Regions from separate parts of the Aminobacter sp. Y103A genome, predicted to be linked through region 2. Evidence: predicted binding sites of a transcription regulator. Region 2 holds the regulator's gene; each other region holds the start of a gene.
The links. Region 2 encodes LexA, which represses DNA repair genes until DNA is damaged. Its sites were predicted from a motif close to TGTTCNNNNTGTGTTCNG; they were not measured.
Positions count from the first base shown of each region.

Region 1: Amn_RS22460 (putative DNA modification/repair radical SAM protein) is a predicted target of LexA. The motif match lies at 1,695-1,712, and genes of this name have one in related genera.
Region 3: Amn_RS27115 (ImuA family protein) is a predicted target of LexA. The motif match lies at 2,484-2,501, and genes of this name have one in related genera.
Region 4: recA (recombinase RecA) is a predicted target of LexA. The motif match lies at 4,440-4,457, and genes of this name have one in related genera.

Region 1 covers NZ_AP017986.1:4,585,225-4,590,549, forward strand. Annotated here, with positions in the region: gene Amn_RS22450 (aspartate aminotransferase family protein) at 1-183, shown strand, start outside; gene Amn_RS22455 (glutamine synthetase family protein) at 214-1,602, shown strand; gene Amn_RS22460 (putative DNA modification/repair radical SAM protein) at 1,714-2,952, shown strand; gene Amn_RS22465 (UdgX family uracil-DNA binding protein) at 2,949-4,400, shown strand; gene Amn_RS22470 (glycerate kinase type-2 family protein) at 4,444-5,325, opposite strand, start outside.
Region 2 covers NZ_AP017986.1:2,744,754-2,750,078, reverse strand. Annotated here, with positions in the region: gene moaC (cyclic pyranopterin monophosphate synthase MoaC) at 1-451, shown strand, start outside; gene Amn_RS13445 (molybdopterin molybdotransferase MoeA) at 452-1,657, shown strand; gene lexA (transcriptional repressor LexA) at 1,763-2,479, shown strand; gene Amn_RS13435 (ComEC/Rec2 family competence protein) at 2,607-5,168, opposite strand; gene gltX (glutamate--tRNA ligase) at 5,270-5,325, shown strand, end outside.
Region 3 covers NZ_AP017986.1:5,513,134-5,518,458, reverse strand. Annotated here, with positions in the region: gene Amn_RS27135 (NAD(P)/FAD-dependent oxidoreductase) at 1-684, opposite strand, end outside; gene Amn_RS27130 (HpcH/HpaI aldolase/citrate lyase family protein) at 782-1,672, shown strand; gene Amn_RS27125 (DUF1737 domain-containing protein) at 1,686-1,892, shown strand; gene Amn_RS27120 (metallopeptidase family protein) at 1,908-2,330, opposite strand; gene Amn_RS27115 (ImuA family protein) at 2,521-3,507, shown strand; gene Amn_RS27110 (Y-family DNA polymerase) at 3,449-4,921, shown strand; gene Amn_RS27105 (error-prone DNA polymerase) at 4,918-5,325, shown strand, end outside.
Region 4 covers NZ_AP017986.1:2,623,627-2,628,951, reverse strand. Annotated here, with positions in the region: gene Amn_RS12830 (VOC family protein) at 1-224, shown strand, start outside; gene alaS (alanine--tRNA ligase) at 318-2,978, opposite strand; gene recA (recombinase RecA) at 3,227-4,315, opposite strand; gene Amn_RS12815 (carbohydrate kinase family protein) at 4,592-5,325, shown strand, end outside.

The sequences.
Region 1 (5,325 bases), 1.8 Mb from region 2:
GGCGAGGCCGAGCATGCCCACGCCTCCCGGCTGGAGGCTGCCATGCATGTGGCGCTGGTCAATCGCGGTGTCCTGATCGCGCCGTTCCACAACATGATGCTGGTCTCGCCGGTGACGACAGCGCGGCAGGTCGACAAGCTGATCGCAGCTTTCGACGACATTGCCGCCCGTCTTGCGGTATGAGACAAGGCAGAAGGACAATCGAGTGACATCATGACATCACCTTCCGGCTCGACCGTCGACGAAGCGAGAGCCTTCCTCGACGCGAACCCCGACATCGAAGCCTTCGATATCGTGCTGACGGACGCCAATGGCGTCGGCCGCGGCAAGATCATCCGCCGCCACGAACTGATGGGACTTTACGAAGGCGGGCGCCACCTGCCCATCTCCATCCTCGGCCTCGACATCACTGGCGAGGACGTCCACGAGACCGGGCTGATCTGGGATTCCGGCGATGGCGACCTCCGCGCCTGGCCGATACCTGGCACGCTGAAGCCTTTGCATGGCACCAGCCCCGCCCGCGGCCAGGTGCTGATGTCGATGTTCCATCTCGACGGCGCGCCAATGACTTCGGACCCTCGTCTGGCGCTGAAGCGACAGGTCGACAGGCTGGCTGAAAAGGGCCTCTATCCTGCCGGCGCCTTCGAGCTCGAGTTCTTCCTGCTCGCCAACGAGCGCGACAGCGACGGCAAGGTCCAGCCGGCCCGCGCCGTGCTCGATGGCCGCGCCTCCGGCAAGACCGAGGTCTATTCGGTCGATCACCTGCATGGCATGGAGCCGCTGTTCTCCGACATCTATGCCGCCGCAAAAGTGCAAGGCATCCCGGCCGAGACCGTGATCTCGGAATATGCGCCGGGTCAGTACGAACTCACCTTGCGCTACCGCAAGGACGTGATGCAGGCGGCCGACGACCTGTTGATGCTGAAGCGCCTGGTGCGTGCCCAGGCCCGCCGCCATGGCGTCACTGCCTGCTTCATGGCCAAGCCGATCGAGAAATATGCCGGTTCGGGCATGCATTTTCACGTCTCTCTGCTCGACAGCGACGGCAACAACGTCTTCACCGAGGCCGCGGAAGGCACCTGGGAGCCGAAGCTGCTGCATGCGCTCGGCGGCCTCGCCGAGACGATGGCGGAATCGATGCTGGTGTTTGCGCCGCATGCCAACTCGTGGCGTCGCTTCGTCTCCCAGTCCTACGCACCGGTGGCCCCCACCTGGGGCGTCAACAACCGCTCGGTGGCGCTGCGCGTACCGGCGGGCGACGCCAGGAACCGCCGCATCGAGCACCGTCCCTCCGGCGTCGACGCCAACCCCTATCTCGTCGCCGCGACCATCCTCGCCGGCATCTCGAAGGGGCTGGAGGAGCAGCTCGATCCTGGCCCGGAAACGTCTGGCAACGGCTACGAACAGGCCGAAGGTACTGAAAGCGTGATGCCACCGGACTGGCGCTCGGCGATCGAGGCGGCGAAAGCGTCGGAGTTTCTCCGTGAGGCGCTGGGCCACGACCTGCACCGCACGTTTACGGCGATCAAGGAAAGCGAATATTTCCGCGTCGCCCGCACGGTGAGCGAGCTCGACTACCACCTTTATCTGCACGAGGTGTGATCCCCGGGAATGGCGGTTGATCCGCCATCCACTCCAGACGCGTCGTTCACAATTTGCCGCATCACAGCGAACCCTCTGGCCTTGGCAGCAAAAAGAACATAGCATGAACAAATGGCAGTTCTTTCGACCCGCGAGAAACTCGCGATCCTTTCCGACGCCGCGAAGTATGACGCTTCCTGCGCCTCGTCAGGCGCCGGCGGGCGCGACTCGCTCAAGTCTGGCGGCATCGGCTCGACCGAGGGCATGGGCATCTGCCACTCCTACGCCCCCGACGGCCGCTGCATCTCGCTGCTCAAGATCCTGCTGACCAATTTCTGCATCTACGACTGCAGCTACTGCATCAACCGTTCGTCCTCCAATGTCCGCCGCGCCCGCTTCACGGTCGACGAAGTGGTGCGGCTGACCATGGATTTTTACAAGCGCAATTACATCGAGGGATTGTTCCTCTCGTCAGGCGTCATTCGCTCGCCCGACGAGACCATGACGGAGATGGTGGAGGTGGCGCGGCGGCTGAGGCTCGACGAGAAATTCGCAGGCTACATCCATCTCAAGACCATCCCCGAGGCGTCTGCCGAGCTGATCGAGAAGGCAGGCCTCTATGCCGATCGCCTGTCGATAAATGTCGAACTGCCGACCGATGAGGGCGTGAAGCGGCTGGCGCCGGAAAAACGGCCGGAGACGATCCGCGTCTCGATGGCAAAGCTGCGTTCGAAGATCGAGGAGAAGGCGGAACCGACGCTGAGGACGAAGACTCGCGAGCGTTTTGCACCGGGCGGGCAGTCGACGCAGATGATCGTCGGCGCCGACGCCACTTCAGATGCCCGCATCCTCAAGACCAGCGCCCGGCTCTATGGCAGCTACCAGTTGCGCCGCGTCTACTATTCCGCCTTCAGCCCGATCCCCGACGCCTCCTCTGCCCTGCCCCTGAGGAAGCCGCCGCTGATGCGCGAACACCGGCTCTACCAGGCAGATTGGCTGATGCGCTTCTACGGCTTTGAACAGGGCGAGATCCTCGACGGCACGCCTGACGGCATGCTCGACCTGGAGATCGACCCCAAGCTCGCCTGGGCGCTGCGCAACCGCGCCTCCTTTCCCCTCGACGTCAACCGCGCCGACAAGGAGAGGCTGCTGCGCATCCCGGGCCTCGGCACGCGCGCAGTGGAGCGTATCCTGGAGACCCGCCGCTTCAAGCGGTTGCGGCTCGATGACGTTGGCCGTCTTTGCCAATCCATCACCAAGGTCCGCCCGTTCATCGTCGCCGACGGCTGGTCGCCGGGCGCCGCCACCGACGCTGCACGGCTGCGCGAGGCGATTGCGCCGAAGCCGCGGCAACTCGAGCTGTTCCGATGACCGGCCAACCCGCCTTCCCACTGGCCGCCTACGCCGTGCATCTCGCCGGCCCGACCGACTTCGACGGCTGGCGCGATGCGGCACGCAGGCTGAGCACCAACGAGGTGAAGCCCGAGGACATCGAATGGCATGTCGGCGGCGAAGGGGACGAGCTGCCGGCGCCGACCCCGGGCGTCGAACTCAGGGTCTCCCGAGATTTCATCGAGCGCGCGGCCATCGTCACCTGCCATTCCGACAGCGAACGTTTCGCACTGCTCTATCGGCTGCTGTGGCGGCAGCGCAGCGAGCCTCATTTGCTCCGCATCGCCTCCGACCCCGACGTGCGCCGCTTCGAGGCGATGGAAAAGTCGGTCAGGCGCGACGAGCACAAGATGCATGCCTTCGTCCGTTTCCGGAAGATCGGCGACGGTGACGAAGAGCGCTTCGTCGCCTGGTTCGAGCCTGACCACTTCATCCTCGAATTGGCAGCACCGTTCTTCGTGCGTCGCTTTACCGGCATGCACTGGGCGATCCTGACGCCACACGGCTCGGCTGAATGGGACCGCGAAAGACTGGCGCTAGGCCCCGGCGCTTCGAAGGATGATGCGCCCGCCGCCGACCAGTCGGAGGAGATGTGGCGGACCTATTTCGCCAGCATCTTCAATCCCGCCCGCCTCAAGGTGAAGGCGATGCAGGCGGAGATGCCCAAGAAGTATTGGCGGAACCTTCCCGAGGCGTCGCTCATTCCGGAGCTGATATCAGGCGCCGACGCGGCTGCCCGGGAAATGATCGCGAGGATGCCGACGATGCCCGCAGCGCATCACCAGGCGATACAAGCCAGACACTGGCCGGCTTTGGAGCCGTCGCCGGAGACAGAGGCGCATTCGATCGACGCTCTGCGCCAGCAAGCAAGCCAGTGCCGGCGCTGTCCGCTGTGGAGCGAGGCGACGCAGACGGTGTTCGGCGAGGGTTCTGACAATGCCGAACTGGTGTTTGTCGGCGAGCAGCCCGGTGACCAGGAGGACCTGCAGGGCCGGCCATTCGTCGGCCCGGCCGGCAAGATCTTCGACGCGGTGCTCGGCGAAGCCGGCATCGAGCGGACGGCAGTCTACGTCACCAATGCCGTCAAGCACTTCAAGTTCGAACCGCGCGGCAAGCGTCGCATCCACAGCAAGCCCAATGCCGGCGAGGTGCAGGCTTGCCGCTGGTGGCTGGCGCAGGAGTTGACGCTGCTAAAGCCGAAGCTGATGGTGGCGCTCGGCGCGACCGCGGCCCAGTCGCTGCTGGAGGCGCCAGTGGCGATCACCAAACAGCGCGGGCAGACCATCAAACGCGACGACGGCCTCGCCGTTTTCCTGACGATCCACCCGTCCTACATCCTGCGCATCCGCGACCCGCAGGAGGCGGCAGCCGAGCGCGCCCGCTTCGTCGCCGACATCAGGACGGTGCGCGAGATGATGGCAGGCTAACGCAAGGCCAGACCCGTCCCACCCGGCAAAAGGCGTATGCCAGCTACCGGATCAGGATCGCCCTGAGGTCGTTGACGTTGGTGCCGGTCGGCCCGGGGACGAAAAGATCGCCCACCGAGTTGAACGCCGTCCAGGCATTGTTGCCGGCCAGCATCGCCTTGGCGTCGACGCTGACAGCATGCATGCGCGAAACAGTGGAGCCGTCGGCAAAGGCGCCGGCATTGTCCTCGGAACCGTCGATGCCGTCGGTGTCGGCGGCCAGCGCGTCGATGCCCTGGAGGCCGTCGATGCCGATGGCGAAGGCAAGCAGGAACTCGCTGTTGCGGCCGCCCTTGCCCTTGGCCCTAAGGGTCACCGTGGTCTCGCCGCCGGACAGGATCAGCACCGGCTTGTTGAACGGCCGGTTGCGGGTCGCGACTTCGCGGGCGATGGCCGCATGCACGCCACCGACCTCGCGTGCCTCGCCCTCGATGGCGTCGGAGAGGATAACGGTCTCAACGCCCTGCATGCGCGCGGCTTCGGCGGCAGCGTCGAGCGACACGGCGGCAGAGGCGATGACATGCACCTCGTTGCGGGCGAAGCGCGGGTCGGTCGGCTGCGGCGCGTCGGCGGCAGCCGAGTTGATGTGGGCCATGACATTGGCGGGCAGCGCGATGCGGTAGGTTTCGATCAGGCGCAGCGCATCGGCGCGCGACGCCTCATCAGGCACCGTCGGACCCGAGGCTACCAAAGCCGGACTGTCGCCGGGAATGTCGGACACGACAAGCGAAACGACGCGGGCGGGATGCGCCGCTGCAGCCAGCCGGCCGCCCTTGATGCCCGAAATGTGCTTGCGAATGGTGTTCATCGCCGAGATCGGCGCGCCGGAAGCGAGCAGCGCCTCATTGACGGCGATCTCATCGGCAAGGGTCAGGTTCCCCGCCGG
Region 2 (5,325 bases):
CGGCGAGGCCAACATGGTCGACGTCGGCGACAAGGCCGAGACGACACGCACGGCAATTGCCGAAGGCCATGTCGTCATGCGCCCGGAGACACTGGCGTTGATCCTGTCGGGCAACGACAAGAAGGGTGACGTGCTCGGCACCGCCCGCATCGCCGGCATCATGGCGGCCAAACGCACCCATGAGCTCGTGCCGCTCTGCCATCCCATTCTTTTGACCAAGGTTTCGGTCGAGATCGAGCCAGATGAGGCGCTGCCCGGCCTGCGCGTCACTGCGCTTGCCCGCGTCACCGGCAAGACCGGCGTCGAGATGGAAGCGCTGACGGCTGCCTCGGTCGCCTGCCTTACCATCTACGACATGGCCAAGGCCGCCGATCGCGGCATGGTGATCTCCGGCATCCGGCTGGTCGAGAAGACCGGCGGCAAGTCGGGCGACTACAAGGCTGCCGAATAGATGGCGCTGCTGCCCGTCGCCGACGCCCTGGCGCGCCTGCTCGACGCTGCCGAACCACGCGGCACGGAAACTGTCGGCCTTGCCCAGGCATCAGGCCGCGTGCTGTCGGCTCCATTACACGCCCTGCGCACCCAGCCGCCCTTTGACGCCTCCGCCATGGATGGCTACGCCGTCCAGGCCGCCGACATCGCTTCACTGCCGGCGCAGCTCAAGGTTATCGGCCAGGCACCCGCCGGCAAGCAGTTCACGGGCACCGTCGGACCAGGCGAGTGCGTCCGCATCTTCACCGGCGCACCGGTGCCACAAGGCACTGATACCGTCGTCATTCAGGAGAACGTTCGCGATCTCGGCAATGGCGAGATCGCGGTGCTCGAGCCAACGCTTGCTGGCCGCAACATCCGCGCCAGGGGCCTCGACTTCAAGCAGGGCGACCTCATCCTTGATGCAGGACGTGTGCTCGACCCGGCAGCGCTCTCGCTGATCGCAGCTGCCAATCATCCCAGCGTCGAAGTGCTGCGGGCGCCTCTGGTCGCCATCATCGCCACCGGCGACGAGCTGTTGCCGCCGGGCAGCAATCCCGGGCCCGACCAGATCATCGCCTCCAACGCCTATGGCGTCGCAGCGATCGTTCAGTCGGTTGGCGCGCGCGTACTCGATCTCGGCATCGCCGCCGACCGCACCGAGGCAATCTCCGCACTGGTCGCCAAGGCGCTCGCCGCCGACGCCGATGTGATCGTCACGCTGGGCGGCGCTTCGGTCGGCGACCACGACCTCGTTCACCGTGTCCTGACCGATCTCGGCATGGATCTCAACTTCTGGAAGATCGCGATGCGCCCGGGCAAGCCGCTGATGTTCGGCCGGCTCGGCAACAGCCGCTGCGTCGGCCTGCCGGGCAATCCGGTCGCCAGCCTGATCTGCTCGCAGATTTTCCTGAAACCTCTGCTGGCGAAGCTTGGCGGCCGCCCTTATTCACCCGACATGCGCAACGGCATTCTCGACACGGCAATGGCGGCCAACGACCTGCGCCAGGACTTTGTCCGCGCGAATGCGCGCGAGACCGCTGAGGGTCTCGTCGTCACACCCTACCTGATCCAGGACTCTTCGATGCTGCGCACGCTGGCCGACGCCAACTGCGCCATCGTGCGGGTGCCCTTCGCGCCTGCAGTCGAAGCCGGCAGCGCCTGCCAGGTGATGATGTTGCGCTGAGCAGCACCTTCCACCCTTCACGAAATATCAACAGTTGCGGAACACAACTGGAACAGATAGTGTTTGTTCTGGGTTTGTTTTTCTTCTGATTCCTCGGGGGTGGCGATGCTGACGCGTAAACAACACGAGCTTTTGCTATTCATCCACGAGCGGCTGAAGGAAGCGGGTATTCCGCCGTCCTTCGACGAGATGAAGGAAGCACTCGACCTCGCCTCCAAGTCCGGCATCCATCGCCTGATCACGGCGCTCGAAGAACGCGGCTTCATCAGGCGTCTGCCCAACCGGGCGCGCGCGCTTGAAGTGCTGCGCCTGCCCGATTCGATCGCGCCTGGCCTCAACGCGGCGAAGAAGTTCTCGCCCAGCGTCATCGAGGGTAGCCTCGGCCGCAAACCCGAGCCGTCACGCAGCATGTCGGCCGGCAATGACGACGATGTTGCTTCGGCGGTTGCCATTCCCGTCATGGGACGCATCGCTGCCGGTGTGCCGATCGACGCCATCCAGCACAAGACGCATTCGATTTCGGTGCCGCCAGACATGATCATGGGCGGCGAGCATTACGCGCTCGAGGTCAAGGGCGACTCGATGATCGAGGCCGGCATCTTCGACGGCGACACTGTGGTCATCCGCAGCTCGACCACGGCCAATCCCGGTGAGATCATCGTCGCCCTCGTCGACGACGAAGAAGCGACGCTCAAGCGTTTCCGCCGCAAGGGTGCCTCGATCGCTCTTGAGGCCGCCAATCCTGCCTATGAAACCCGCATCTTCGGACCGGACAGGGTCAAGGTGCAGGGCAAGCTTGTCGGCCTGATCCGCCGCTATTGATTGCCGGGGCTGCGTTTCCGCCACCTCGGCCTGTCCATCCTGCTGCAATCTGTAAGCCGGACTGATCTGCCCTGTTGCTATCGTGCCGTATCTGACGGCTCTGCGACGGCGGGTACAGATTTCGGACTCACCGTGTGGTCGCAGTCGGCGCTTTCGGGTGCGCCGTGGTTGCCCCGGCAGGTGTCTTCGGGGGCATCTCCGCTCGCTTGTAGGGTGGAAGGCCCCTCGCCTCGCGCGAAAATTGGCGCTGCGCATGCCACGGGCGGTACGGTTCCGCCACGGCGTGGCGTATCTCGACCGCCCGATCTACGCCAGCCGCCGCGGCTGTGATGAATATCGACGCACTGCCAAGGCGCGCCAGCTCGCGCTTGGTGAGCACGGCCACGCCGGGGCAGACGTCGCTTGCCGTGGCATCGTCGACGACGATGAGATCCGCGTTGTCGCAGGCTCGTGCAGCGGCGCTCGCATTCGCCGCATGGACGATCCGTGCCCCCTCCGGTTGTTGAACCGTGCACAGCCCGCTGTCACAGACGAAGGCGTCCGCGCCGACGGCGTTTAGCTCTCCAGATACTGGTTTGCCGGGTATCGTACCGGCGACATCTGCCTCGGCTGTTGGCTGTGAGCCGGTCTCGCTGGGCAAACGGACAGTCCCGTTCGTTGCATTCGCGGCCGAACGGGCCGGGGTGACGAGAGTTTCCGACGCCAGCGCGCGCAGCCAGTTGTCGACGGTGAACTGGTTCGGCCGGACGCGATTGACGGCCAGCTTGCCATCGTCGACCGGGACGCCGACGAGGCGGCCATCTTCCGAAACGAGAACGTTGGGCGTTTCCGTTTCCACGACCGTCAGCAGCCCAAGGGCCGCGAATGGCAGTGCGGCGGCGCGCAGCCAGGTCGTTGCCGTCGACGCGATGACGAGTGCTGCAGTGAGCAACAATACCGCATGTGACGAGACAAGGCCGACCGCATCGACCGGCGAGCGCTCGGAGAACCAGGTGGCGATGCCAATCATTGCCTTCAGGCCGAAGCCCATCGTGTCGAGGAAAGGGCCGTCGAGTCCAAGCGGCATGAAGATGCCAGCCATGACGGCAAAGGGCATGACCAGGACAGACACAAACGGGCTGACTGCCAGATTGGCGAACAGGCTGAGGGGCGAGACACGTTGGAAATGCCATGCGCCAAAAGCGCTGGTCGCGAGCCCGGCAATCACCGACGTCGCGGCGAGACCTATCGCAACTGTCGCAAGCCAGCGCAAGATTTTGGACGGCAGCGATCTCTGACCGACCGGCAGCGCCTGCTCCTCCCGCCGGTCCGACCACCAGGCATATGCGCCAACGAGGGCTGCCGTTGCGGCGAACGACATCTGGAAGCTCGGCCCGACGACTTCGTGGGGCGAGATCATGATCACGACGACGGCCGAGATCGCCAGGTTGCGCATGGTGAGTGCTGCGCGGTCGAGCAGCACGGCCGTCAGCATCACCGCCAGCATGATGAAGCTGCGTTGCGCCGCGACCTCGGCGCCTGAAATGAACAGATAGCCACCGGTGGCGAGCAGTGCCGCGCCTGCCGCGTACTTCTTGACCGGCCGGTGCGAGGTGAAGCCGGGAAAGGCGGCGAAGCCTAGCCGCATCAAAAGCATGACCGTGCCTGCGACCATCGCCATGTGCAGACCCGAGATCGAGATGATGTGGTAGAGCCCGGTACGCCGCAGCGCCTCATTGACATCCTCGGGAATGCCGCCGCTCACGCCGACGACCAGGGCAGCCGCGATTTCGCCCTCCGGACCGCCAATGCGGTCGCGAATACGCTGGGCAATCTTCTGGCGCACATTCTCGATCGACGCGAATGCACGATCACTGGCCGACAGCGGCTGGGTGGTTGCAGCAAACTCCGGGCCTTTCATGAAAAAGCCGCTGGCGCCGATGCCGTCGAAATAGCTTTCGAAGGAAAAATCATAGCTGCCCGGCCGCACAGGCCCGGACGGCGGCATCAGCCTGACATAACCCGTCACCTCGGACCCCGCCATGACGCCCTCAGGAAGCTTGCGGGCAACGAGCCGCACCCGATCGGGCGTATAACGCAAGACCGGGCGCGCGGTCGCCAGAACGTCGAGCGTCAGCCGCACCCTGCCCTTGTCCAGATTGTCGATTTCGACGACGCGCCCGGTGATGGCAGTCGAGATCTCGGCGCCCAGCATCTTCGTTGCCATGCGTTCCGTCTCGAACTTTGCACCCGCCATGCCGAGCATTGAGGCGGCGAGTGCGGCCAGCGCGTAGTGAACAGGCCGCCGTCCGCGCGTTAGGAAGGCGAGGACGGCCGGTGTCGCTGACACAATGACGAGCGGCGCGAGATCCGGCTCATTCGGAAGCGCGAAATACACCAGGGCACCGGCGGCCAGAAAAACCGGAAGAATCAGGAACGCCGCACCGCGGTCGAGTTCCGTTTCGATCGCGGCCAGGGTGGATCGTGCGGTGATCCGGTGACCGACCAGCAATTGCGATCCTTGCCGTAGCCAGGACTTGTGTCCTCGCTGAAACGGCGATGCATCGGCGTCAGGAGCAGCATCTCTCTCGGGCAGAGCTGGTGGTGTCCACGCAACGGCAGGCACGGCTGGAGAGGTCAGCAAGTCGCGCTCGCTGGCTTCGACCACCGGATTGTTACCGGCCTGCCCCTCCCGCATGCGGTCGCCCATCGGGCCTGCCTCTTGCGCCCCAGACCTTCTATGCTACATCAACCGCACACAAACGCCATGCGCCGCCGGTTTTTCGGCCAAGCGCACTGCTTCCCTTGGAAATCGCCATGCCTGTCGTCACCCGCTTCGCCCCCTCGCCCACCGGCTATCTGCACAT
Region 3 (5,325 bases), 2.8 Mb from region 2:
GCGTTTGCGCGGCTCGACCGGCAGAGCGAGACCGGCCATGGCGGCGACCTTGCCGGCGTTCGGCCCGGCGGCGTTGAACAGCGTGCCGGTTTCCAGCCGCTCGCCGGTGGCAAGCGTCACTGCCGTAACGCGGTTGCCTGAGCGCTCGATGCCCGTGACCTCCGACGTGATCATGTCGATGTTCTTGGTCTTCAGCGCCTTGCGGAACAGGCCGAGCATGGCATGCGCATCGAACCAGCCTTCGCCTGTGCGGCCATAGGCGCCGGCGGAAATACCCTCGGTCGAGATCCAGGAGAAGCGCTTCGCCAGCTGCTCGGCATCCTCGAGCACGATGTCGGCGCCCTCGGCCATCTGGGCCTCGTGGTTCGCCCTGAGGATCGGCAGGCCGCTGTCGCCGGCGAGGATCAGGTAGCCGCCCTCACGGAAGCCGATATCGGCGTCAGGGCCGAACTCCTGCTTGAGCCGCCGGAACAGGCCAAGCGTGAACTGCGACAGGCGGATGTTCTCGGGGATCGAGAATTGCTGGCGGATCGAGGCGCAGGACAATGTGGTCGCGGCATGGGCGAATTGCGGGTCGCGCTCGACAAGCGCGATCGAGCCGGTGAAACCCTCCTCGCGCAGATAATAGGCGATCGAGCTGCCGACGATCGCGCCGCCTGTGATGACCACGTCGTAGCGTGCCATGGAGTGTTCCCGTCTGTCTGTGATGGAGGACAAAAGCAGTTACGCCGTCGTCCGGCAAGGACTTGCAAGGGCCAGCATTGCCGGGCAAGAAGACCAGATGCAACATTCCCTGCCCCGCCCGCGCCGCTCGGTACTGTTCGTGCCCGCCACCAACGAAAAGGCGATCGCCAAGCTTGCGCAGCTTGCCTGCGACACCGTCATCTTCGACCTGGAAGATGCCGTGCTGCCCGAGCAGAAAGCCGCAGCGCGTGACAGGCTGGCAAAATTCTTCGCCGAACGGCCGGCAGGCGCGCGTGAATATGTCGTGCGCATCAACGGGCTGAAAAGTCCGTGGGGCGCGGACGATCTTGCTGCCGCCAGCGGCTGGGCCACCGATGGCGTTGTGCTGCCCAAGATCGAGACGCCGCGCGACCTGCTCGAAGCCAATGACGTGCTCGACGAGGCCGACGCCCTCGACACGCTCAAGCTCTGGGCGATGATCGAGACGCCGCGGGCGCTGGTCAATCTCGCGGCCATCGCCGAGCTCGGCCGCGATCCTTCGGCACGGCTGTCATGCCTGATCGCCGGGCTCAACGACCTTGCCAAGGACACCGGCGTCAGGCTCACGCCGGACCGCCGCTATATCCAGCCCTGGCTGATGCAGATGGTGCTTTGCGCGCGAGCCGGCGGGATCGACATGCTCGACAGCGTGTCCAACGATTTCCGCGATCTCGACGCCTTCGCCGCCGAATGCGGCGAGGCCGCCGCCATGGGATTCTCGGGCAAGACCGTCATCCACCCGGCCCAGATCGGCCCGGCCAATGCGGCGTTCTCGCCGTCGGTCGAGGCACTTGCCGAAGCGCGCGCCGTCGTCGATGCCTTCGCGCTTCCTGAGAATACGTCCTCAGGTGTAATCTCGCTCGGCGGCAAGATGGTCGAAAGGCTGCACCTTGCGGAGGCCGAGCGGCTTCTGGCGCGGGCAGCGCAGCTCGAAAGCCTCAGGCACTGAAAGGGACACCGCCATGAAACTCTACCGCTTCCTGACCGGCCCTGACGACGCCACCTTCTGCCACAAGGTCACGGCTGCGGTGAACAAGGGCTGGCACCTGTTCGGCTCGCCGACCTATTCCTTCGACGCCGAAACCAGGACGATGCGCTGCGGGCAGGCGGTGGTGAAGGATGTCGAGGGCGCCGAATACACGCCTGACATCAAGCTCGGCGACTACTGATCTCAGGTTCTGCCGCTATTCGGCGGCTTCCTCCAACCGCTCCATATCCTCGTCGGACAGGCCGAAATGGTGGCCGATCTCGTGGATCAGCACATGGGTGACGATGTCGCCCAGCGTCTCTTCGTTTTCGGCCCAGTAGTCGAGAATGGCGCGGCGGTAGAGTGTGACGCGGTTGGGGCCCTCGCCAGTCTGTGGGTTCCAGCGCTCGGCGATGCCGCGGCCCTCGAACAGGCCGAGCAGGTCGAACGGCGTTTCCAGCGACAGGTCGTCCATGATCTCGTCGGTCGGGAATTCGGCCAACTGAATGACGACCTCGCCGGTCAGCTGGCGAAACTCTTCCGGCAGATGCGCATAGGCTTCGAGCGCCAGAAGCTCCATCTCCTCGATCGAGGGCGAAAGCTGGTCGTGCCAGGCGCGGGTCTTGTAAATGCGGGCCATTCTTTGTCCTTTTGGGGGCATATAGCCCTTTGCCGCCGCGCTTACGAGGCCTTTGCCGCTCGGGCGCCAAATTAGCGGCGACAGCAGAAGGAGAGGAGAGGAATAAATTCTCCTTGAATCGGCTTGACTCTCCAGGGCGCCTCTGGAATCTATAGGAACATAACAGGAACAACAGGGAAAGCAGATCGACATGGCGACCAGCGCCGTGGCGCGGGATGTCGTTTTTGCCTTGCGTCAGAAGATAGCCAAGATCGAGGGAACACTGGCTGAGAGGCTGGTCTTGCCTGCCGACGGCCAGCCGGTCGCGGGGCTGCTGGTCCGCCGCAACGGCCACGCCTCGGCGCGTGACTTCTTCCTGCCGACCGGTGTCGAGCGGCTCGACGAGGTGCTTGGCGGCGGCCTGCCGAAGGCGGCGCTGACCGAGATCCATGGCACCGAAACCCGCAATGCGGGGGCTGCCGCGGGGCTGGCGCTGGCGCTCGTCAGCGGCATGCTGAAGGAGCGGTCGCGGTCCAGCGACCTGGTGCTGTGGGTCGGTACCACAGAGATGTTCCGCGAGGCAGGGTTGCCCTACGCACCGGGCCTCGCCAGCTTCTTCGGCATACCGGCCGAAAGCCTGCTGCTTGCCGAGGCGCCGAAGGCCGCCGACGTGCTGTGGATCGCCGAAGAAGCAGCCCGCATCGAGGAGATAGCAGCCGTCGTCGTCGAATTGCGCGGCAACCCGCGCATTGTCGACCTCACGGCGACGCGGCGCCTGCACCGCCGGGCGCAGGACAGCGGCCGGCCCGTCCTCCTGCTGCGCCAGTCGGCCGAGCCGGAACCAACGGCAGCCCCCGTCCGGCTGGTCGTCTCGCCGGCGCCGGCCACCTTGCGGCAAACGCTTCTCGGGCCGCTGGCCGGTTCGATCGCAGCTCCCGCCTTCGCTGTCGAGATTGGCAAGAGCCGCACGGCTCTTCCCGGCAGCTTCATTCTGGAATGGAACCTCGATGCACGCACCCTCGCAGAACGAAGCCCAGAGAATCGTATCGCTGTGGTTTCCCCATCTCGCGGCCGAACGCATCCTCCGGCGCAGGCTGGGGCGGTCCTGGCGTTCAAGCCCGCAGCCGTTGAAGCCGCTGGTGATCAGCCACCGCGAGAACAACACCCAGCGCATCGCCGGCCTCGACGCACGGGCTGAGGCGCTTCGCTTGAAGCCGGGCATGGGCATCGCCGAGGCGCGCGCCATGCACCCCGACATCGATGTCGTCGAAGCCGATCCCGAGGCCGACCGCCGGTTGCTCGAAGGACTTGCCGACTGGTGCGACCGCTACACGCCGCTTGTCGCGATCGACGGTGAAAACGGACTGTTCCTGGACATTTCAGGCTGCGCTCACCTCTTCGGCGGCGAAAAGGCGCTGCTCGCCGATCTGATGGCGCGGTTTTTCCACCAGGGTTTCGACGTGCGCGCCGGTCTTGCCTCGACGCCCGGTGCTGCATGGGCAACGGCACGTTTTGCCACGGGTCAAATCCTGGCCCCGGGCAACGAACGCAAATTTCTCGCGCGCCTGCCGCTGTCGGCGCTGAGGATCGATGCCAGGACGAAGGCGAGCCTGGAAAGCGTCGGGCTGCGCAGCGTCGGCGCGATCATGGACGGGCCGCGCGCGCCACTTGTCCGTCGCTTCGGGGCAGAGCTCATCGAGCGCCTCGACCAGGCGTTGGGTCGGCTCGAGGAGGCGATCTCACCGCGCCTTCCTGTCGCCCCGCTTTCGGTCGAGCGCCATCTCGCCGACCCGCTGTCGCTGATCGACGACATCGAGCGGCTGATCGGCCTGCTTGCTGCCACCCTCAAGGTCGATCTCGAGCGCCGGGAAGAGGGCGCACGCGCGCTCGAACTGCTGCTGTTCAGGGTCGACGGCATGGTCAGCCGCATAACTGTCGGGGCCTCACGCCCCATCCGCGAGCCGGTACTGGTGCGCCGGCTGTTTCATGAGCGGCTGGCGGCACTCGGCGAGACAATCGATGCCGGCTACGGCTTCGACCTCGTGCGTCTCTCTGCCCTGTCGACGGCCCGCTTCGACGCGCGCCAGGCCGATCTTGCCGGCGAGGTGGTGGAGGATGGCGGCGAAGAACTGGCGATCTTTGCCGATCGCATCAGTGCACGCCTTGGCGAAGCTGCGGTGCTCGAAGCGATCCCGGTCGAGAGCCATTTGCCGGAACGTGCCGCCTCCGCCCGGCCCTATGCCCAGGAAGAGGCCCGCAAGGACGGAGCCGAGCGTCCTGCCAGAGCGGCGCAGCAAGCTACCAGGCGGCTCCGGTTGCCCGACCGCCCCATTCGCCTGTTCCGGCAGCCCGAACCAATCGATGTTCCGGCGACCGAGATTCCCGATGGTCCGCCGCTCAATTTCCGCTGGCGCCGGGCGTTGCATCGCGTGGCGCGGGCGGAAGGGCCCGAGCGCATCGCGCCCGAATGGTGGCGCCAGGCGGCCGATGCGCCGACGCGCGACTATTACCGCATCGAGGACGCCGAGGGCCGCCGCTACTGGCTCTACCGGCAGGGCCTCTACAATGCGCAGGCGGTGCCGCGCTGGTTCCTGCACGGGGTCTTTGCATGAACATGGTGGTCGCTGCCAGCTATGCCGAATTCGGCATCCAGTCGAATTTCTCCTTTCTGCGCGGGGCTTCCGCTCCGGAAGAGCTGGTGATCGCGGCGAAATTCCTGGGGCTTTCGGCCATCGGCCTTGCAGATTGCAATACGGTGGCTGGTGTCGTCCGCGCGTGGAAGATGGCGGAGACGGAAGGGCTGGCCTACCACCCGGGATGCCGCCTGGTTTTCGCCGACGGTACGCCCGACATGCTCGCCTACCCCAGGGATCGCAAAGGTTGGGGACATCTGTGCCGCATGCTTACCCAGGCCAATGCCCGGGATGAGAGCGAAAAGGGTGCGCCGCTTCTCTATCGGGAAGATCTTTTCGAGTGGGGCGACCTGCTGTCGCTTGCCATCCTGCCCGACGTCGCG
Region 4 (5,325 bases), 120 kb from region 2:
ATCGGCCCTATCACCGGTCAGGCGTTGGCCTCAATCATCTGGCCTTTCGCGTGGAAGACAGGACGACCGTCGATAGGCTCAGGCAGGTCTGCCGGGACAACGGCATTCCCTGCCTCTATGACGAGCGTTATCCCTTCGCCAATGGCGGCAGCGACTATTACGCACTGTTCATAGAGGACCCCGACCGGATCAAGGTCGAATTTGTCGCTGCTTTTGAAGACTGATCCGCCGGCCAGCGACCTGGACGTCGAGACGGCCAAATGAAAAGGGCGGGTGCCGAAGCTCCCGCCCTGTCGATTCCTAAGCCTGATCCAGGATCAGCCGGCCATTGCCTGGGCGACAGCCTCGACAGCCTCGTCGGCCTTGGTGGCGTCGGGGCCACCGGCCTGGGCCATGTCCGGACGGCCGCCGCCGCCCTTGCCGCCAAGGGCTGCGGATGCGACGCGAACCAGGTCGACGGCACTGAGGCGGTCGACGAGATCGGCCGTGACAGCCACGACAGCGCTGGCCTTGCCATCTTCCGACACGCCGATCAGCGTCACCACGCCCGAACCGAGGCCGGCCTTGCTTTCGTCGGCCAAGCCCTTGAGGTCCTTGGGGTCGACGCCTGACACAACTTTGCCGAGATACTTCACGCCAGATATCTCGCGCACCGCATCGGCGGAACCGCCCTGCCCGCCACCCATGGCGAGCCGCTTGCGCGCTTCGGTCAGCTCGCGTTCAAGCTTCTTGCGTTCATCGACCAGGGCTTCGACACGCGACAGCACGTCGGCGGGCGACACCTTCAGTGCTGCTGCGACCGTCTTCAGGCGGCGGTCCTGCTCGTCGAGGTGACGACGCGCCGCCTCGCCGGTCAGCGCCTCGATGCGACGCACGCCGGCAGCGACGGCGCTGTCGGAGACGATGCGCACCAGGCCGATGTCGCCGGTGGAGCGGACATGGGTGCCGCCGCACAGCTCGACCGAATAGGGACGGTTGGCCTTGGCACCATGCAGGCCGGTGCCCATCGAGACGACCCGAACCTCGTCGCCATATTTTTCGCCGAACAGCGCCATCGCGCCCTCGGCAATGGCATCGTCGACGCTCATCAGGCGCGTGGTGACGGGGCTGTTCTGGACCACGATCTCGTTCGACATGCGCTCGACTTCCTCGAGCTCCTCGGCCGAGATCGGCTTGTTGTGCGAGATGTCGAAGCGCAGGCGCTCAGGCGCAACCAGCGAGCCCTTCTGCGCGACATGAGTGCCGAGCACCTCGCGCAGCGCCTCGTGGATCAAGTGGGTTGCCGAGTGGTTCGACCGCAAACGCGTCCGCCTGTTGTGGTCGACCTTGAGCTCGACGGCAGCGCCCGTCTTGAGCTTGCCCTTGGTGACCTTGCCGTAATGAACGAACAGGCCGTCGGCCTTCTTCTGGGTGTCGGTCACCTCGACGGCGAAGCCTTCGCCTGAAATGGTGCCGGTGTCGCCCATCTGGCCGCCCGACTCGCCGTAGAACGGCGTCTGGTTGACGACGATGGCGACGATGTCGCCCTCGTTCACGGCATCGACAACGGCGCCGTCCTTGAGCAGCGACAGGATCACGCCTTCGGCCTGCTCGGTCTCATAGCCGAGGAATTCGGTGGCGCCGGTCTTTTCGCGGACGGAGAACCAGACGACCTCGGTCGCAGCCTCGCCGGAGCCCGCCCAGTTGGCGCGCGCCTCGGCCTTCTGCCGCTCCATCGCATCGGTGAAGCCGGCGAGATCCACCGAAATGCTGCGCTGGCGCAATGCGTCCTGCGTCAGGTCGAGCGGGAAGCCGTAGGTGTCGTAAAGCTTGAAGGCGGTTTCGCCGTCGAGCATGTCGCCCGAGCCCAGCGTCTCGGTGGCGTCCGCCAGCAGGCCCAGGCCGCGGGCGAGCGTCTTGCGGAAGCGGGTCTCTTCGAGCTTGAGCGTCTCGGTGATGAGTGCTTCGCCACGGACGAGCTCGGGATAGGCCTGCCCCATCTCGCGGATGAGTGCGGGCACCAGTTTCCACATCATCGGCTCCTGCGCGCCGAGAAGCTGCGCATGACGCATGGCGCGGCGCATGATGCGGCGCAGCACATAGCCACGGCCCTCATTCGAGGGCAGCACGCCATCGGCGACGAGGAAGCAGGACGAACGCAGGTGATCGGCCATGACGCGGTAGGAGGCGACATTGCTGTCATCCGGGCCACGGCCGATCGCCGAGGACGCGGCATCGATCAAGGTGCGGAACAGGTCTGTCTCGAACACGGTCTCGACGCCCTGCAGGATCGAGGCCATGCGCTCGAGGCCCATGCCGGTGTCGATGGACGGGCGCGGCAGCGAGATGCGCTCTTCCTTCGTCACCTGCTCATATTGCATGAAGACGAGGTTCCAGAATTCGAGGAAGCGGTCGCCATCCTCCTCGGGGCTGCCGGGAGGGCCGCCCCAGATGTGCTCGCCGCGGTCGATGAAGATTTCCGAGCACGGGCCGCACGGGCCGGTATCGCCCATCGCCCAGAAATTGTCCGAGGTGGCGATGCGAATGATGCGGTCGTCGGTGAAGCCGGCGATCTTCTTCCAGTGGTCGGCCGCCTCGTCGTCGGTGTGATAGACGGTGACGAGCAGCTTGTCCTTCTTGAGCCCGTACTCCTTGGTGATCAGGTTCCAGGCAAGCTCGATCGCCTGCTCCTTGAAATAGTCGCCAAAGGAGAAGTTGCCGAGCATCTCGAAGAAGGTGAGATGGCGCGCGGTGTAGCCGACATTGTCGAGGTCGTTGTGCTTGCCGCCGGCGCGCACGCTCTTCTGCGCGGTTGCGGCGCGCGAATAGGAGCGCGTCTCGAGCCCGGTGAAGACATTCTTGAACTGCACCATGCCGGCATTGGTGAACATCAAGGTCGGGTCATTGCGCGGGACGAGCGGACTGGAGGCTACGACCTCGTGTCCGTTCTTCTTGAAGTAGTCGAGAAATGTCGACCTGATCTCGTTCACGCCACTCATATTGCCGCCTTTGATCGCCGCCCTGAACAGATGCACCCCGCCCTTTGCAGGCGGAAATTGGAACTGGCCTTTTAGCCGCCCACCTTAACCCTGTCCAGAAACACCGGACCGGCAATAGCCCGCAATTCCGCCGCCCGATCAGCGAAGCCGTCTTCACAAACGCAAACCGCCGGCACAATGGCCGGCGGTCGCTCAGATCGTCTGTCTTGGGACTGGTCCAGCGTTCGCCGGACCGGCCCCGAATGCGCCTACATCGCGCCAGCTTCGTCGCCGTCGTCTTCCTCGCGCGAGCCGTTCTCAAGGAACTTCTCGGCGATCAGTCCGGCATTCTGCCTGAGCAGCTGTTCGATCTCACGCGCCGCGTCGGGATTGTTGCGCAGGAACAGCTTGGCGTTCTCGCGTCCCTGGCCGAGCCGCTGCGAATTGTAGGAGAACCAGGCACCCGACTTCTCAACCACGCCGGCCTTGACGCCGAGATCGACGAGCTCGCCGGTCTTGGACACGCCTTCGCCATACATGATGTCAAACTCGACCTGCTTGAAGGGCGGGGCCAGCTTGTTCTTGACCACCTTGACGCGGGTCTGGTTGCCGACGACCTCGTCGCGGTCCTTGACCGAGCCGATGCGGCGGATGTCGAGGCGGACCGAAGCATAGAACTTGAGCGCGTTGCCGCCGGTGGTGGTCTCCGGCGAGCCGTACATGACGCCGATCTTCATGCGGATCTGGTTGATGAAGATGACCATGGTGTTGGAGCGCGAGATCGAGGCCGTCAGCTTGCGCAGCGCCTGGCTCATCAGGCGGGCCTGCAGGCCGGGCAGCGACTCGCCCATTTCACCCTCGATCTCGGCGCGCGGCGTCAGCGCTGCAACCGAGTCGACGACCAGCACGTCGATGGCGCCGGAACGCACCAGCGTATCGCAGATCTCCAGCGCCTGCTCGCCCGTGTCGGGCTGCGAGATCAGCAGGTTCTCGAGATCGACACCGAGCTTGCGGGCATAGACCGGGTCGAGCGCGTGTTCGGCGTCGACGAAGGCGCAGATGCCGCCCTTCTTCTGGGCTTCGGCCACGGTGTGCAAAGCGAGCGTCGTCTTGCCCGAGCTTTCCGGCCCGTAGATTTCGATGATGCGTCCGCGCGGCAGGCCGCCGACGCCAAGAGCGATGTCGAGGCCGAGCGAGCCGGTGGAGACCGTTCCGATCTCGACAACCTGCTCATTGGCGCCCAGGCGCATGATCGAGCCCTTGCCGAAGGCGCGTTCGATCTGCGACAGCGCCGCGTCCAGAGCCTTGGATTTGTCCACCGAATTATCCTCTACAAGCCGCAATGAATTCTGAGCCATGATACATCACCCCGTGGTCGTCAATGAAGGCCGGCAGATCCGGTACCGATATAATTTTGTATCTGTTTTGTTCTCATTTGGCAAGAGCAGTCAACTTACTGATATTTATGTTTAATCACATGCGTGTTCTTTTTTTGTTTTAAAGCTGCACGTGATGCGATGTCGCATATGGCGCGACACGCCGCCGTGAAAATCCGCCCGCGCCGCGATTCGGTTGCCGCCCGCCTCGCCAGACACTAAGTTCCACGCCCGAAACCTCTGCCGGACACCTGCATCATGACGTCACCCAAGATCCTTGCCATCGGAGGCGCACATGTCGACCGGCGCGGCCGCATGACGGCACCGTTCGTGGCGGGCGCCTCGATCCCCGGCTCGATGAGCGAGGAGGTTGGCGGCGGCGCTTTCAATGCGTTGCGGGGTGCAGTGCGTCGCGGGGCGACCGGCGCCTTGATGTCGGTGCGCGGCGGCGACGCGGCCGGCGACGCCGTGGCGTCGGAGATCGCGGCCAACGGCATCGAGGACCTGTCGGCCATCTTCCTCGACCGGGCGACGCCGAGCTACACCGCCCTGCTCGACCGCGACGGCGACGTGGTCGCGGCACTGGCAGACATGAGCCTCTACGAACTTGCCTTCGCCAAGCAGCTCAGGCGCGCCAAGACGCGTGAGGCGGTCGCCGGCACGGATGCCGTGCTGTGCGACGCCAACCTGCCCGAAGCAGCGCTGGCCAGGCTCGGCGAGATTGCCGACAAGCCGCTGTTTGCCATTGCGATTTCGCCCGCCAAGGCGGTGCGGCTGGCGCCGATCCTCGGCAAGCTCTCCTGCCTCTACATGAACCGGCGCGAGGCGGCGGTGCTGGCTGATGTCGCTGCCGATTCCACGCCCGACGCCTTCGCCCGCGGCCTGCGCGCCACGGGGCTCATGCGCGGCGTCGTCACGGCAGGCGGCAGCTCGGTCTTTGCCTATGACGCCGCCGGCCTGATCGAGATCACACCGCCTGCCCCACGCTGGAT